DNA from 2 places in the Pseudomonas sp. GL_117 genome. Region 2 is predicted to be linked to the other one. Evidence: riboswitches for the same ligand, from Rfam matches in the RefSeq annotation. Region 2 holds a riboswitch; the other holds the start of a gene.
What was found. Region 2 has a riboswitch for cobalamin ahead of cobW (cobalamin biosynthesis protein CobW). Riboswitches for the same ligand answer to the same signal wherever they lie in the genome.

Region 1: another riboswitch for cobalamin. It lies ahead of cobO (cob(I)yrinic acid a,c-diamide adenosyltransferase); the one in region 2 lies ahead of cobW (cobalamin biosynthesis protein CobW).

Annotation. Positions count from the first base shown of each region.
Region 1 is NZ_CM174418.1:4,434,674-4,441,982, forward strand. It holds gene bluB (5,6-dimethylbenzimidazole synthase) at 1-46, opposite strand, end outside; gene AC3ISR_RS20100 (cobyrinic acid a,c-diamide synthase CobB) at 43-1,434, opposite strand; gene cobO (cob(I)yrinic acid a,c-diamide adenosyltransferase) at 1,431-2,042, opposite strand; cobalamin riboswitch at 2,123-2,357, opposite strand; gene AC3ISR_RS20110 (PQQ-dependent sugar dehydrogenase) at 2,457-3,770, shown strand; gene AC3ISR_RS20115 (C40 family peptidase) at 3,904-4,440, opposite strand; gene AC3ISR_RS20120 (C40 family peptidase) at 4,585-5,214, opposite strand; gene hda (DnaA regulatory inactivator Hda) at 5,428-6,132, opposite strand; gene AC3ISR_RS20130 (AI-2E family transporter) at 6,336-7,309, opposite strand, start outside.
Region 2 is NZ_CM174418.1:2,664,569-2,671,877, forward strand. It holds gene cobM (precorrin-4 C(11)-methyltransferase) at 1-687, opposite strand, end outside; gene AC3ISR_RS11990 (cobalamin biosynthesis protein) at 758-1,150, opposite strand; gene AC3ISR_RS11995 (CbtA family protein) at 1,147-1,845, opposite strand; gene AC3ISR_RS12000 (CbtB domain-containing protein) at 1,857-2,045, opposite strand; cobalamin riboswitch at 2,143-2,343, opposite strand; gene AC3ISR_RS12005 (hypothetical protein) at 2,376-2,522, shown strand; cobalamin riboswitch at 3,083-3,282, shown strand; gene cobW (cobalamin biosynthesis protein CobW) at 3,376-4,437, shown strand; gene cobN (cobaltochelatase subunit CobN) at 4,441-7,309, shown strand, end outside.

The sequences.
Region 1 (7,309 bases), 1.8 Mb from region 2:
GGTAGACGGCCTGGCGGTCGGCCTCAGGGAAGGCGTTGTCGGTCATGGCCTCTTCGCGGGCAAGCCCGCTCCCACATTGGATTGGGTTTCGACGCGATCCCCTGTGGGAGCGGGCTTGCCTGCGATGGCACCCTCCCGGTCCGGCGCAAACAGTGCCGCCACCGCCGCCGGATTCGACGGAAAATAAAAGTGCACGTAGGAAGCCGTCATCCGCCCCTGTCGGAAAACCGCCTCGGCACCACGCCCACCGTTGGGGCTCACGCCACGGGCAATCGGCGTGCAGTCGGTGCTGGTCAGGGAGTGGTGATAGGTGTGACCGCGCAATGTGCCTTCCGGCAGTTCGACATTTTGCAGGGCCAGGGCGGCCAGTTTCTTTTGCATCACGGCATCGCCCTGCAGCAGACCGAGCAACTCGGCACGCTGGCCGTCGACATCGGTGAGCGAGTCCAGCAGGTACAACATGCCGCCGCACTCGGCGAGCAGCGGTTTGCCAGCAGCGTGATGAGCACGGATCGCATCGAGCATCGCGGTGTTTTCCGACAGCGCCTGGTGATGCAATTCCGGGTAACCACCCGGCAGATACAGGCTGTCGGCGTCAGGCAATTCGCGGTCGTGGATCGGCGAGAAGAAGTGCAATTCGGCGCCCATCGCCCGCAACAGGTCGAGGCTGGCGCCGTAGGTGAAGGCGAAGGCTTCGTCGCGAGCCACGGCAATGCGCACGCCGTTGAGCAACGGCTCGGCCTCAATGATCTGCGGCGCAGCGAACGTCACCGGCGGCGGCAATGCGACTTCGCAACTGCTGCCCAGGGCTTGGGCGGCGGCGTCGAGGCGCAGGTCGAGGTCATTCAGTTCGCTGGCTTGTACCAGGCCCAGGTGGCGGCTGGGCAATTCGATGCCGGTCTCGCGGGACAGCGCGCCGTACCAGCGCAGGCCTTCGGTCAGACTGCCTTCGAGCAATTGTGCGTGGCGCAGCGTGCCTACGCGGTTGGCCAGCACGCCGGCGAACGGCAGGTCCGGCTGATAACGCGCCAGGCCCAGCGCGAGGGCGCCGAAGGTCTGGGCCATGGCGGTGCCGTCGATCACACCGAGCACCGGCACGCCAAAGTGGCGCGCCAGGTCAGCGCTGGATGGCGTGCCGTCGAACAGGCCCATCACGCCTTCAATGAGGATCAGGTCAGCCTCGCCGGCGGCTTCCCACAACAGGCGACGACTTTCCTGCTCTCCCACCATCCACATGTCCAATTGATACACCGGCGCACCGCTGGCGCGCTCATGGATCATCGGGTCGAGAAAGTCCGGCCCGCATTTGAACACGCGCACCTTGCGTCCCAGGTTGCGGTGCAAACGGGCGAGCGCGGCGGTGACGGTGGTTTTGCCCTGGCCGGATGCCGGTGCGGCGATCAAGACGGCCGGGCAATGACGGGGCTGATTCAAAGTTCGACGCCCTTCTGTGCCTTGATACCGGCCTGGAACGCGTGCTTGAGCATGCCCATTTCGGTGACGGTGTCGCCCATTTCGATCAGCTCGGGCTTGGCGCCACGGCCGGTGACCACCACGTGTTGCATCGGCGGACGGGCTTGCAGGTCGCTGAGCACTTGGTCCAGATCGAGGTAGCCGTGTTTGAGGGCGATGTTCAGTTCGTCAAGGACGACAAGGCCGATGGCGGGATCTTGCAGCAGCTCGCGGGACACCGCCCAGGCGGCTTCGGCGGCGGCGATGTCACGTTGGCGGTCCTGGGTTTCCCAGGTGAAGCCTTCGCCCATGACGTGAAAACGCACTTGCTCAGGGAAGCGGCGGAAGAACAGCTCTTCGCCCGTGCTGTTGCGCCCCTTGATGAACTGCACCACACCGCACTGCATGCCGTGGCCCATGGCCCGAGCCAGCATGCCGAACGCAGAACTGCTCTTGCCTTTGCCGTTGCCGGTGAGCACCAGCAGCAAACCGCATTCGTTGGGCGAGTTGGCGATGCGCTCGTCGATCACGGCTTTTTTGCGCAGCATGCGCGCCAGGTGGCGTTCGTCGCGTTCAGGGGAATCGGTCATGGCAGCTCTCCGTTGGGGCTGGACAAAAAACGGCGGGCAGGAAAAAGACAAAACAGACAGCCAAGCATCGCCCACCGTGATGCTGTTGGATGTTTCAGGCCGGTCTCCGGGCTCATGAGTGGCGATCGCCGACGCTGCGCCTTCCCATATCGCGGGGCGATACAGTGGCAGAAAGCAGGGTCTTGACTCATTTACCGTTGCGGGGGCAGCGCCGGGATCGCGGCAGCACTGTGTACAAGTGCGCTCACTCACCGGCTTCCCTGTTTCACTCGGTCGACCCGTGGGTCACAGAGCACCTGGAACAAGTCGCGAAGGGTAGAGGGTTGGGGGTGGAGCGTCAATTAAAGCCGGCTTCGCACTTGAACCATCGGACCGCTGCATGCCTCTACCCTTGCAGGTACCCAGGAGAAAAACATGCACAAGACCCGACTTGCCCTACTGATCATGTTCGCAGGCGCCCTCGCCGCCTGCGGTGAAAGTTCGACCTTGCAAGTGTCTGACGGAACCGGGCCTTCCCCCAAGCTACCGGAGCCGAACAAGACCCTGATCCCCACGGTAAACATCGCACCAGCCGTAGGGTGGCCTGCGGGTGCGAAGCCAACTCCCGCCGCGGGCACCCAGGTGGCGGCGTTTGCCGAGGGCCTGGACCACCCGCGCTGGCTGTATGTGCTGCCCAATGGCGACGTACTGGTGGCAGAAACCAATGCGCCGCCCAAACCCGATGACTCAAAGGGCATTCGTGGCTGGGTGATGGAAAAGGTCATGGGCCGAGCCGGTGCGGGCGTGCCTAGCCCGAACCGCATCACGTTGCTGCGCGATGCCGACCACGATGGCATCGCCGAGACCCGGACAGTATTTCTTGAAAACCTCAATTCGCCCTTCGGCATGACCCTGGTGGGCAATGATCTGTATGTGGCGGACTCGGACAAGCTGCTGCGCTTCCCCTACCAACCGGGAGCAACCGCGATCAAGGCAGCCGGTACCAAGGTGGTCGACCTACCCGGCGGTAGCATCAACCACCACTGGACCAAGAACGTGGTGGCGAGCAAAGACGGCCGCAAGCTGTACGTAAGCGTAGGCTCCAACAGCAACGTTGGGGAAAACGGCCTACAGGCAGAAGAAGGCCGGGCGGCGATCTGGGAAGTGGACCGCGCCAGCGGCCAGCACCGCATTTTCGCTTCGGGCCTGCGCAACCCTAACGGCATGGCCTGGGAACCACAAAGCGGCAAGCTGTGGACGGCGGTGAACGAGCGCGATGAAATCGGTAGCGACCTGGTGCCGGACTACATCACCTCGGTTCAGGATGGCGCCTTCTATGGCTGGCCGTTCAGCTACTACGGGCAGCATGTGGATGTGCGAGTCAATCCGCAAAACCTCGACCTGGTGGCCAAGGCGATTGCACCAGACTACGCCGTAGGCCCGCATACCGCCTCGCTGGGACTGACGTTTGCCGAGAACAGCAAATTGCCCGCCCCTTTCACGAATGGCGCATTCATCGGCCAGCATGGTTCGTGGAATCGCAAGCCCCACAGTGGTTACAAGGTGATCTTCGTACCGTTCGAGGCTGGCCAGCCCAAGGGACAGCCGGTGGATGTGCTGACCGGGTTCCTCGACAAAGACGAGAAAGCCATGGGCCGGCCGGTGGGCGTGGTGATTGATCAGCAGGGGGATTTGCTGGTGGCGGATGACGTGGGAAATAAGGTGTGGCGGGTTTCAGCAGCTAAGTAGGTAGGCTTCAGTCCACCACAAACCCCATGTGGGAGCGGGCTTGCTCGCGAAGGCGGTGTGTCAGTCACAGATGTGTGGTCTGATCCGGCGCCTTCGCGAGCAAGCCCGCTCCCACACTCAGATCTCTGTCAGCTCAGGGATTACGTGCCAGACTCCCTGGCAATACGCGCTTGGCGCTCAGGTAAGCATTCTGCCAATACGCCTTGGACAAGGTGTCCAGCTTCACCGTGCCGCCGGTTTGCGGCGCGTGGACGAAACGGCCTTCACCGACGTAGATGCCGGCGTGACTGACCTGTGAGCCGCCGCCGGTGGCAAAGAACAGCAGGTCACCGGTTTGCAGATTCTCTTCACTCACATCCTGGGCGCGCATCACGATCAGTTCGCGGGTGGTGCGTGGCAGGGAAATGCCGGCCGCATCGCGGTAGACAAAACCGATCAGGCCACTGCAATCAAAGCCTGAGTCCGGCGTGTTGCCGCCCCAGCGATAAGGCGTACCGACCAGGCCGAGCGCGCGAAAGAGTACGTCTTCGGCGACAGGCGAGAAATTCTGGGTGGAATAGTTGAACACCGGCTTGGGCTTCACCGCTACGGGAGCGGGCGGTGGACGGCTGGCGCAGGCGCTGAGGAGCGCGGCGCAAACAATAAGAATCAGGCGGGCCGAGGTCGACATGTGCAGAACAATCCTGGTCTGGATGCGGCTTTCGCTGCCGAACGCTGAAAACCAGAACGCGCAAGCAGAGCTCGCGCGTACGGTTTCCAACAATATCCAGGGATTCTAGCGCTTACACGTCAAACTTCAAGTATCACTTTAAGTTTACTTGCTAGCGGTAACCGTCGTCGGGGCCATGGCGAGTGCGCGCTTGGCTTCGATGAAGGTTTTGCTCCAGTAGCTATCGCCCAGGTTGTCGACTCGGACACCGCCACTGCGACGGCTGCTGGAGTGGATAAACTGGTTGTCGCCCAGGTAGATACCGGCATGGCTTACGCGACCACGGCCAGCAGTACTAAAGAAAAGCAGATCACCGGGCTTGAGGTTGTTGCGTGCGACCAACGGTGCATTCACGTTGATCATTTCGCGAGTGGAGCGCGGCAGGTTCATGCCAGCTTCTTCACGAAACAGGTAGCCGATGAAGCCGCTGCAGTCGAAACCGGCTTCAGAGGTACCACCGAAACGGTAACGGGTACCGATCAGGGACATGCCGCGTTCGAGAATGCTGTCGGCCAGGACTGGAAGCTGGTAAGGCTTGTTGCCGGAGAAGGCGCCCAGTTCCTTTTCAGTCGCCAGCTCTTCTTCATAAACAGAAGCAGACTGTGCAGCGACGAATTTTGCCTGATTTTGAACCTGAGGTTTTTGCTGCTCGGCCACCTGTTGAGGGTGGGAGGCGCAACCAAACAACAGGGTAACGAGTGCGAGAGGCACGAGGGGTGCGAAGCGATTTAGCATGGGCACGACCGTGGCTGATGTGTAAAGAAGCCGAGACTATGCCCGCTATCAGATCGATTTGCAAATTCAATCGTGATCTATGTGACTTCTTGTTTGGACGATGACATCTAAGCCCTTAACACCCTATGCAACCGATTTGCGTGGCCAACCCGGCCCAAACGCAGGTTTTCTGGCGCCTGGAATTTGCCGAAAGCCGCGAAAACAAAGGGCTGGCTACCAGCCGAGGGTTTCCTTGAGGAAAGGAATCGTCAGCTTGCGCTGGGCTTGCAGAGAGGCCTGATCGAGCTGTTCGAGCAAATCGAACAACGCGCTCATGCTGCGGGTGCCGCGGGTCAGAATGAAGTGCCCGACCTCATCGGTGAGGTGCAAACCGCGACGGGAGGCACGCAATTGCAGGGCACGCAATTTGTCTTCGTCAGACAGGGGACGCATCTGGAAGATCAGCGCCAGGGTCAGGCGAGATTTGAGATCCGCCAGCTTGACCGGCAGTTCCCGCGGCGAAGTGGATGCAGCGATCAGCAAGCGCCGGCCGCTGTCACGCAAACGGTTGAACAGATGAAACAACGCCTCTTCCCACTCCGCCTTGCCGGCGATGGCCTGCAGATCGTCCAGGCAGACCAGCTCATATTGCTCGAGGTGGTCGAAGATACCGATACCGCGATCCATCAACTCGGCCAACGGCAAATAAACCGCCGGCTCGCCCATCTGTTCAAAACGCAAACACGCGGCCTGCAACAGGTGAGTACGCCCTACGCCGTGCTTGCCCCACAGATAGATCAGGCTTTCGGTCCACCCGGCGTCGGCTTCGCAGAGCCGCTCGACATAGCCGAGTGCAGCGGCATTGGCGCCTGGGTAGTAGTTGATAAAGGTGGCGTCGTCACGCAGACGCACACCCAAGGGCAGCTGAATCGGTTTCATGCTGACTGAACGGCTCCAAACGAACCGCTAGTGGCCTCTGTGTAAAGTTTGCAAAGTTTATACCCGTGACGCCGGGCGCACAATGCAGCAGACCACAAGCAAAATCAAAGGTTTGCGTTAACTTACCGGTTTTGCGCGGATTGTTTGACGCCCCACCCCCAGAAACAACAAACCCGACCAAGGCCGGGTTTGTGACGCAACGTTTACAGATCAGGGTCTTCGACCCCCGTGTACACATCCGAATCCTTGTACAAGTCATGCACATGGCGCACCAGCACCATGATCACCGCCGCCACCGGCAACGCCAGCAGGATGCCAGTAAAGCCGAACAGCTCTCCGCCCGCCAGGATCGCAAAGATCACCGCCACCGGGTGCAGACCGATCCGATCCCCCACCAACAACGGCGTGAGCACCATGCCTTCGAGCGCCTGGCCGACCATGAACACCGCGACAATCCCGAGCATCGGGTACAGGTCGCCACCAAACTGGAACAACCCGGCAACCAGCGCCGCGCCGATACCAATCACAAAGCCCATGTACGGCACGATGGCCGCCAGGCCGGCGATCAGACCAATCAACAAGCCCAGTTCCAGGCCGATCGCCATCAGGCCGGCAGCATAGATAACCCCCAGGGCCAGCATCACCAGCAACTGACCGCGCACAAACGCACCCAGCACCTCATGACACTCCTCTGCCAGCGAGACGATGCGCTCTTCACGGTTGCGCGGCAGCAGGCTGCGGATCTTGGCCATCATGATGTCCCAGTCGCGCAGCAGGTAAAACGCCACCACCGGGATCAGCACCAGATTGGTCAACCAGCCGATCAGCGCCAGGCTGGACGCCGTGGCCTGGCTGAGTACGACGCCGACAATGTCGGTGGTCTGCCCCATATGCTCGCTGATCGCGGCCTTGACCTTGTCGAACTTCCAGAACCCATCCGCCAGCCCCAGCTTGGCCTGGGCCCACGGCATCGCCGTGTGCTGCAGCCAATCCAGCATCTGCGGGGCCAGTTCATAGAGGCGGAACAATTGCTTGGCCAACATCGGCACCAGCACCAGCACCAGCGCCGTGATGATCAGGGTGAACAAGGCGAAAACCGTCACCACGCCCCAGGTCCGTGACAAGCCGACCTTCTCCAGGCGATCCACCACCGGATCAAACAGGTAGGCCAGCAGCA
Region 2 (7,309 bases):
ACTGGCCAACACCCGACCCACCACAATCAGCGCGGTACGCCGAAACCCCTTGGCTGCGACCTTCTCGGCAATATCACTCAAGGTCCCGACCGCCCAATCCTGATCCGGCCACGTCGCCCGGTGCACCACCGCAATCGGGCAGTCTGCGCCATAGTGCGGCAGCAGTTCAGCGACGATTTTCTCCAGATGGTTGACCCCCAGGTGAATCGCCATGGTCGTGCCGTGCCGCGCCAGGCTGTCGAAGTCCTCGCCGGGGGGCATGCTGGTCTTATCCGCATAGCGGGTCAGGATGACGCTCTGGGCGATGTCCGGAAGGGTCAGCTCGGTCTCCAGTAGCGCCGCGCAGGCGGCCACGGCGGTGACGCCAGGGATGATCTGGAAAGGGATGCCCAGCTCGCGCAAACAGCGGATCTGCTCGCCAATCGCGCCATACAGGCTCGGATCGCCGGAGTGCACGCGTGCCACATCCTGGCCTTTGGCGTGGGCGGTTTTGATCAGTTCGATGATCTGTTCCAGATGCAACTCAGCGCTGTTGACGACGATTCCTGCCTGGTGACCTTCCAAAACCGCCGCTGGCACCAGGGAGCCGGCATAGATGATCACCGGGCAACTGCGGATCAGCCGCTGGCCTTTTACGGTGATCAATTCCGGGTCGCCGGGGCCTGCGCCGATGAAGTAGACGGTCATGGGGAATTCCTGTTGAAAAGCGGGCGAGCATGAAGATTGCTCATGATCGGGAAGGGCGATTATCGGGATTTTAGTCGGCGCAAGCCAACGCAAAGGTGGCCTGGGCGGTTTTTTTGCGGGTGATCAGCAGGCGCGCAGGGGCGCCAGTGAGGTGCTCGGCCAGTGCCAGGGCGGCGCTTTCGGCGATGCCGTAGCAGCCGGTATGGGCGAAAGCGACAGCGGATCTGTGGCTCAGGCGGTCGGCATAAGCCCCTAGCCCGGCCGCGCTGAAGCAGTGCAGTGGCAGATTCAGCAGCGCGGCCAGGGCGAGTAATCCGGGTTCATCGCGTTTGCGATCAATACTCGCCAAGGCCGTAACGTGCCGGCGCTCGATACCACCCTCGGCGAGGGCGGCGTCGAACAGGCTCAGCAGGGTGTGAACATCACAACCCCGCTGGCAGCCCAGGCCGGCCACCAGGGTCATGCCGAGTATTGATCGTCACGGTTGCGGCGGAACAGCCAGGCGCTGATCAGGCCCAGGGCCAGCCAGAACGCCACGTTGGTCAACTGCGATGCGATCTTGAACTGCGCTTCCAGCGCTTCTGGGGCCAGCATCGAATGCACCTGCGGTTGCGGTGCGCCAATCACGTGGGGAACCACCAGGATTGCCGCCCCCAGTGCTTTGAGCAGCCAGTTGCGACCGAATACGATCAGCGCGATACCGGCCGCGGTGGACGCTGCGGTACCGATCCACCACGTCTGGCGCAGTGCGAGGTCGGCGGCAGCCGTGCCCGGCAGCTCAGGCGGCAGCCCCAGGGTCGGCGCCAGTACGAAGGTCGCGTAACCAGCCAGCCCCCACAGCAGCCCTTGGGCGGTGCGGGTTGGCGCGCGCAGGGTGTACAGGCCGGCGAGCATCAGTGCGAAACCGATTGCCACTACCAGGTTGCCACCTGTGGTAGAGAGCACGCGCTGCCAGCCGTTTTCCGGCTCCCAGGCTTCGGCGTCGTGGGTATGGGCAGCGGTGCCGGCGGTATGCTCGTGCATCACCTCGGCAGGGGCTTTTTCAAAGGTTTCCGCCTGCAAAATCAGCGGGGCGACCCAGAAGCTTTGCAGCAGGGTCAGCAGCAGGGCGGCCAAAAGTCCGCTGAACCCTGCGGTTTGCGCAATACGCTTGATCATTTCGGCAGGTCTCAATGGCACGGGAACGCGGCGCTGTGGCGGGTATCGTGGGCAGCGTTGTGCACCGCCTCGATATGCGAGAAACCGGCGAAATACACCAGGCACGCGCCGAGGATCGACGCACCGATGGCGGCGGTCAGGCGTTGGCTCAGGGTAGAAGTGCGGCTGGCGGAGTGCGAGGTGCTGCTGATGATCGACATGGCGCGTCCCTTTCAGGTGTCTGGGTGAAACGAGCGCATGAAAACCCCGCGAGCCAGGCACGCAGGGTTCTGAACAGCGCCCGCCCACCGCGGGTTTGTTATCTGATTTTTTCGGGCCGGTCTCCGGGCTTGCGAGGGGCTCAATGCCTGAAAACGTCGCCTTCCCATGCCTTGGGCACAGTGGATATGACGTTTCGCTCGCTTACCGTTGCGGGGGCAGCACCGGACTGTCATGCGCACATGAGTCACCGGTTTCCCGTTTCACCCTTTGCAGGGCACCCGAAACAAGATGTGTAGGAGAGCATGGGGGTGGGAGGGGAGTCAATTGGGATGTGGTTTTTGGTGGTGGTGGTGGTGGTGGTGGTGGTGGTGGTGGTGGTGGTGGTGGTGGTGGTGGGGTACATATCCGTTTCTTCGGTAACGGCGGCTTATGGTTCCGCTCTTACAGCGGGTCACTTTGGAAAAGCCCCAAAGTAACCAAAGGGCTCTTGCCCCAACACTCGGCACCTCGCCCAGGCTCGGTGTGCCCTCACTCCGGCTTGAATCCGTGGGCCGCCGTCATCGGCCATCCCTGGCCCAGGACGGCTAACCCGGCGTCCTGCCGGGTTGCCCACGGATTCAAGCCTGCGTTCGGCCAGCGTGTTTAACGGGGCAAGTGAGATCAAAAGCCAGAGCGCGGCGGCCTTGGAGCCGACCGGTGTTTTTTATGGTGTTCACCCTCGACTTTGGGAGCTGGCTGGCCTGCGATGCAGGCGCCTCGGTACATCAGGCGCACCCAGTTGATGCCATCGCAGGCAAGCCAGCTCCCACAGGGGAGCCCGCCCGCTTTCTCGATCAGGCCGGCTGTCAGGCCGCCCAAATCCATGTCGGATTAAGGGCACACCGAGCCTGGGCGAGGTGCCGAGTATTGGGGCAAGAGCCCTTTGGTTACTTTTGGGCTCTTTCCTAAAGTGAGCTGCCGTAAGGAGTCGCCGTTACCTAAATATCGGATATGTACACGAACCCAACCCCATCATTGACCATCCCCCAAGCACTGCGTAGCCTTGCACCCTCGAGGTTCTTCGGCCCAGGCCGAAGCTAAGAAGGGAACGCGGTTCAAGCCGCGGCTGCCCCCGCAACTGTAAAGGGTCCAGTTGACTGCCACGCCACTGCCGACAAGGCGGGAAGGCGCAGCCAGCGCCGGTCGCAAGATCTGCAAGCCCCAAGCCAGGAGACCTGCCTCGCAATCGATTTTTCAATTCAACCGGGCGGGGTGATCCGGTGACGAAATCCGCTGCTGCGCACTGTCGCAGGGCCTATCGTCCCGTATGCCCGCCCCCAAGGGCATCCGATGAAAACACTGGCCAAACTCCCCGTCACCATCGTTACCGGCTTTCTTGGCTCGGGCAAGACCACCTTGCTGCGCCATATGCTCGACAACGCCCAGGGCCGTCGCATCGCCGTGATCGTCAACGAATTCGGCGAGTTGGGCATTGACGGTGAAATCCTCAAGCAGTGCTCCATCGGTTGCACCGAAGAAGAAGCCAACGGCCGTGTCTACGAGCTGGCCAACGGCTGCCTGTGCTGCACCGTGCAGGAAGAGTTCTTCCCGGTGATGCGCGAGCTGGTTGCCCGGCGCGGCGACCTCGACCATATCCTCATTGAAACCTCTGGCCTGGCTTTGCCAAAACCCCTGGTACAAGCCTTCCAATGGCCGGAAATCCGTAGCGCCTGCACGGTTGACGCGGTGATCACCGTGGTCGATAGCCCAGCCGTGGCCGCCGGCACCTTCGCCGCATTCCCGGACCAAGTCGACGCCCAGCGCAAACTCGACCCGAACCTGGACCACGAATCGCCGCTGCACGAGTTGTTCGCCGACCAACTGGCCAGCGCCGACTTGGTGATCCTCAACAAATCCGACCTGATCAGCCCGGAAGACCTGGCCCGTGTGCGCCTGGAAGTCGCCGAAGAGCTGCCGCCGGCCGTGAAGATCGTCGAAGCCAGCAGCGGCCGTCTGCCGCTGGACGTGTTGATTGGCCTGGGCGCGGGCTCCGAAGAGCATATCGACGCTCGCCACAGCCATCACGATCATCACCACGAAGGTGAAGACGACCACGACCACGACGCCTTCGACTCGATTTCCATCGACCTGCCGCAAGCCGACGAGGCGCTTTTGCTCGACGCCCTGACCCAGCTGGTGGTGCAACACAGCATCCTGCGCGTCAAAGGCTTCGCCGCGATCCCGAACAAGCCGATGCGCCTGCTGATCCAGGGCGTAGGCACGCGTTTCGATAAGCACTTCGATCGCGCCTGGGCGGCCGACGAAGCACGCATCACACGTCTGGTACTGATCGGTCAGGACCTCGATGCGGCGGGCCTCGAAGCGCAACTGCGCGCTGCGCTCAGCGTTTAACCCATGCACCTGCTCAGGACCCAGCCCGGTGGTTTCGTCTCGGACGACAATATTGCCGACCTTGGCCAAACCCCCGCTGAACTGGTGATCCTGTGCAGCGGCGACTCCAGCCTGGCGCTGCTGGCCGAAGCGGCCCAGCAGTTGCCCGACGATTACCCGAGCCTGCGCCTGGCCAACCCCATGCAGGTGCAGAACCACGCCTCGGTCGACCTGTATGTCGACGAGGTGTTGCGCCACGCCAAGGTCATCCTGATCTCGCTGCATGGTGGCATCGGCTATTGGCGTTACGGCATCGAGCGTCTGGTGGAGCTGGCCGAACGCGGTGTACAACTGATCCTGGTGCCGGGCGACGATCGTCCCGACCCGGAACTCAGCGGTTTGAGCACCGTTGGCGCACAAGAACGTGATCGCCTGTGGCACTTCCTGCGCCAGGGTGGCTTGGGCAATGCGCTGGATTTCTATCGCTGCCTGGCCAGCGCTTACCTGGGGCGCGACTATGCCTGGGCCGAGCCGCAAACCCTGCCGCGCACGGCGATTTATCACCCGCACAAAGCCAACCCCCGCTTGAATGACTGGCAGGCGGATTGGCAGGCCGAGTTTCCGGTGGCGGCGGTGCTGTTCTACCGCTCTCACTTGCAGGCGGCCAATACCGGTTTTATCGATGTGTTTTGCCAACGCTTGCAGGCTGCGGGCCTGAACCCGTTGCCGATAGCGGTGGCCAGTTTGAAAGAGCCCGGCTGCCTGACGGTCGTCGAGGACCTGCTCGATGAGGTCGGCGCGGGGCTGATCCTGAACACCACCGGGTTTGCCCAATCCAGCCCGGAAGCGCCGCATTTGCGCCCGTTTCGCCGCAATATCCCGGTGATCCAGGCGATTTGCGCCCAAGACAACGAGCCGGGCTGGCAGGCCAGTGAACAAGGCCTGGGCCCGCGCGACTTGGCGATGCATATTGCCTTGCCGGAGCTGGACGGGCGCATCATCAGCCGGCCGATCAGCTTCAAGGATCTGGCCTGGCGCAGTGAGCGCAGCCAGTCGGATGTGGTGTGTTACCGCGCCGCGCCCGAGCGCATGGATTTTGTTGCCGAACTGGCGCGCCGTTGGGTCGAATTGGCACGGGTACCGAATGCGCAGAAACGCATCGCGCTGATCCTCGCCAACTACCCGACCCGCGACGGCCGTATCGGCAACGGCGTTGGTCTGGACACACCGGCGGCGGCGCTGAACATCCTGCGTGCCCTGCAAGCCGAAGGGTATCCGCTGCCCGACGAATTGCCTCCGAGTGGAACGGCCCTGATCCATGACCTGCTCGGTGGCGTCACCAACGACCTCGACAGTATTGATCTGCGTCCCTGTCACCAAAGCCTGGGCCTGGACGACTACGAGGCGATGTTCAAACGCCTGCCCGAAGCCAATCGCCAGGCGGTTATTGAACGGTGGGGCGCGCCCCATAACGATCCGATGTTCCGCGACGGCCGCATGATGATCGCCGGCCTGCGCCTGGGCCTGACTTTCGTCGGCATCCAGCCTGCGCGGGGTTATCAGGTGGACGCCAGCGCGGTGTACCACGATCCCGATCTGGTGCCGCCTCATGGCTACCTGGCGTTCTACTTCTGGCTGCGTCACACCTATGGCGCCCACGGTGTGATCCATGTGGGCAAGCACGGCAACCTGGAATGGCTGCCGGGCAAGGGCGTTGGCCTGTCGGAAAACTGCTGGCCCGATGCGCTGCTGGGGCCGTTGCCGAATATCTACCCGTTTATCGTCAACGATCCGGGCGAGGGTGCCCAGGCCAAACGCCGCACCCAGGCGGTGATCATCGACCACCTGATGCCGCCGCTGACCCGTGCCGAAACCTACGGCCCATTGCGTGACCTGGAACTGCTGGCAGACGAGTATTACGAAGCGCAACTGCTCGATCCTCGCCGCGCCCTCGAGCTGCAAAAGGACATCCTCAAGTTGGTGCGCGAAACCCGCATCGACCAAGAGCTTGAACTGGATAAAGAAGCTGACGCCGCCATCTGGCTCCCGCGCCTCGACACTTATCTGTGTGACTTGAAGGAGTCACAGATCCGCGACGGCCTGCACATTTTTGGCCAGTCGCCTGACGGCCGTTTGCGCATCGACACTTTGCTCGCGTTGCTGCGTATCCCCCGTGGTGATGGGCGCGGCGCGCAGTCGAGTTTGCTGCGGGTATTGGCCAAGGCCTTCGAGTTGGGCTTCGATCCGTTGGATTGTGCACTCGCCGAACCCTGGACCGGTCGCCGTCCCCTGGTGTTGCAGAAGATCGACCCGCAGTTGTGGCGTACCGCCGGGGATACCCGCGAGCGCCTGGAGCTCTACGCGGCGCGCTTGATCGAACAGGCTCTGGAAGGCCCGCTTGAGCAACTGGAGGAGCCTGGCTGGGAAGGCGTGAAGGCCGTCATTGAAAGCCTGCGCATCGTCGTTGCGCCGCGCCTGGATGCCTGCGGCCCGGCGGAAATGCGCGGCCTGCTGGATGCCTTGAGCGGTCGGTTCGTGCCGGCGGGGCCCAGCGGTGCGCCGAGTCGCGGGCGCCTGGATGTACTGCCCACCGGGCGTAACTTTTTCACGGTGGACGTGCGCAACCTGCCGACCACCACGGCCTGGCGCATCGGTTTTCAATCCGCCAACCTGATCCTTGAGCGGCACTTGCAGGATCACGGCGACCACCTACGCCAGCTCGGTTTGTCGGTGTGGGGCACGGCCACCATGCGCACCGGCGGCGACGATATTGCCCAGGCCATGGCGCTGATGGGCGTGCGCCCGGTCTGGGCCACGGGCAGCCAGCGGGTGGATGACTTTGAAATCCTGCCGATCAGCCTGCTGGACCGCCCGCGTGTTGACGTCACGCTGC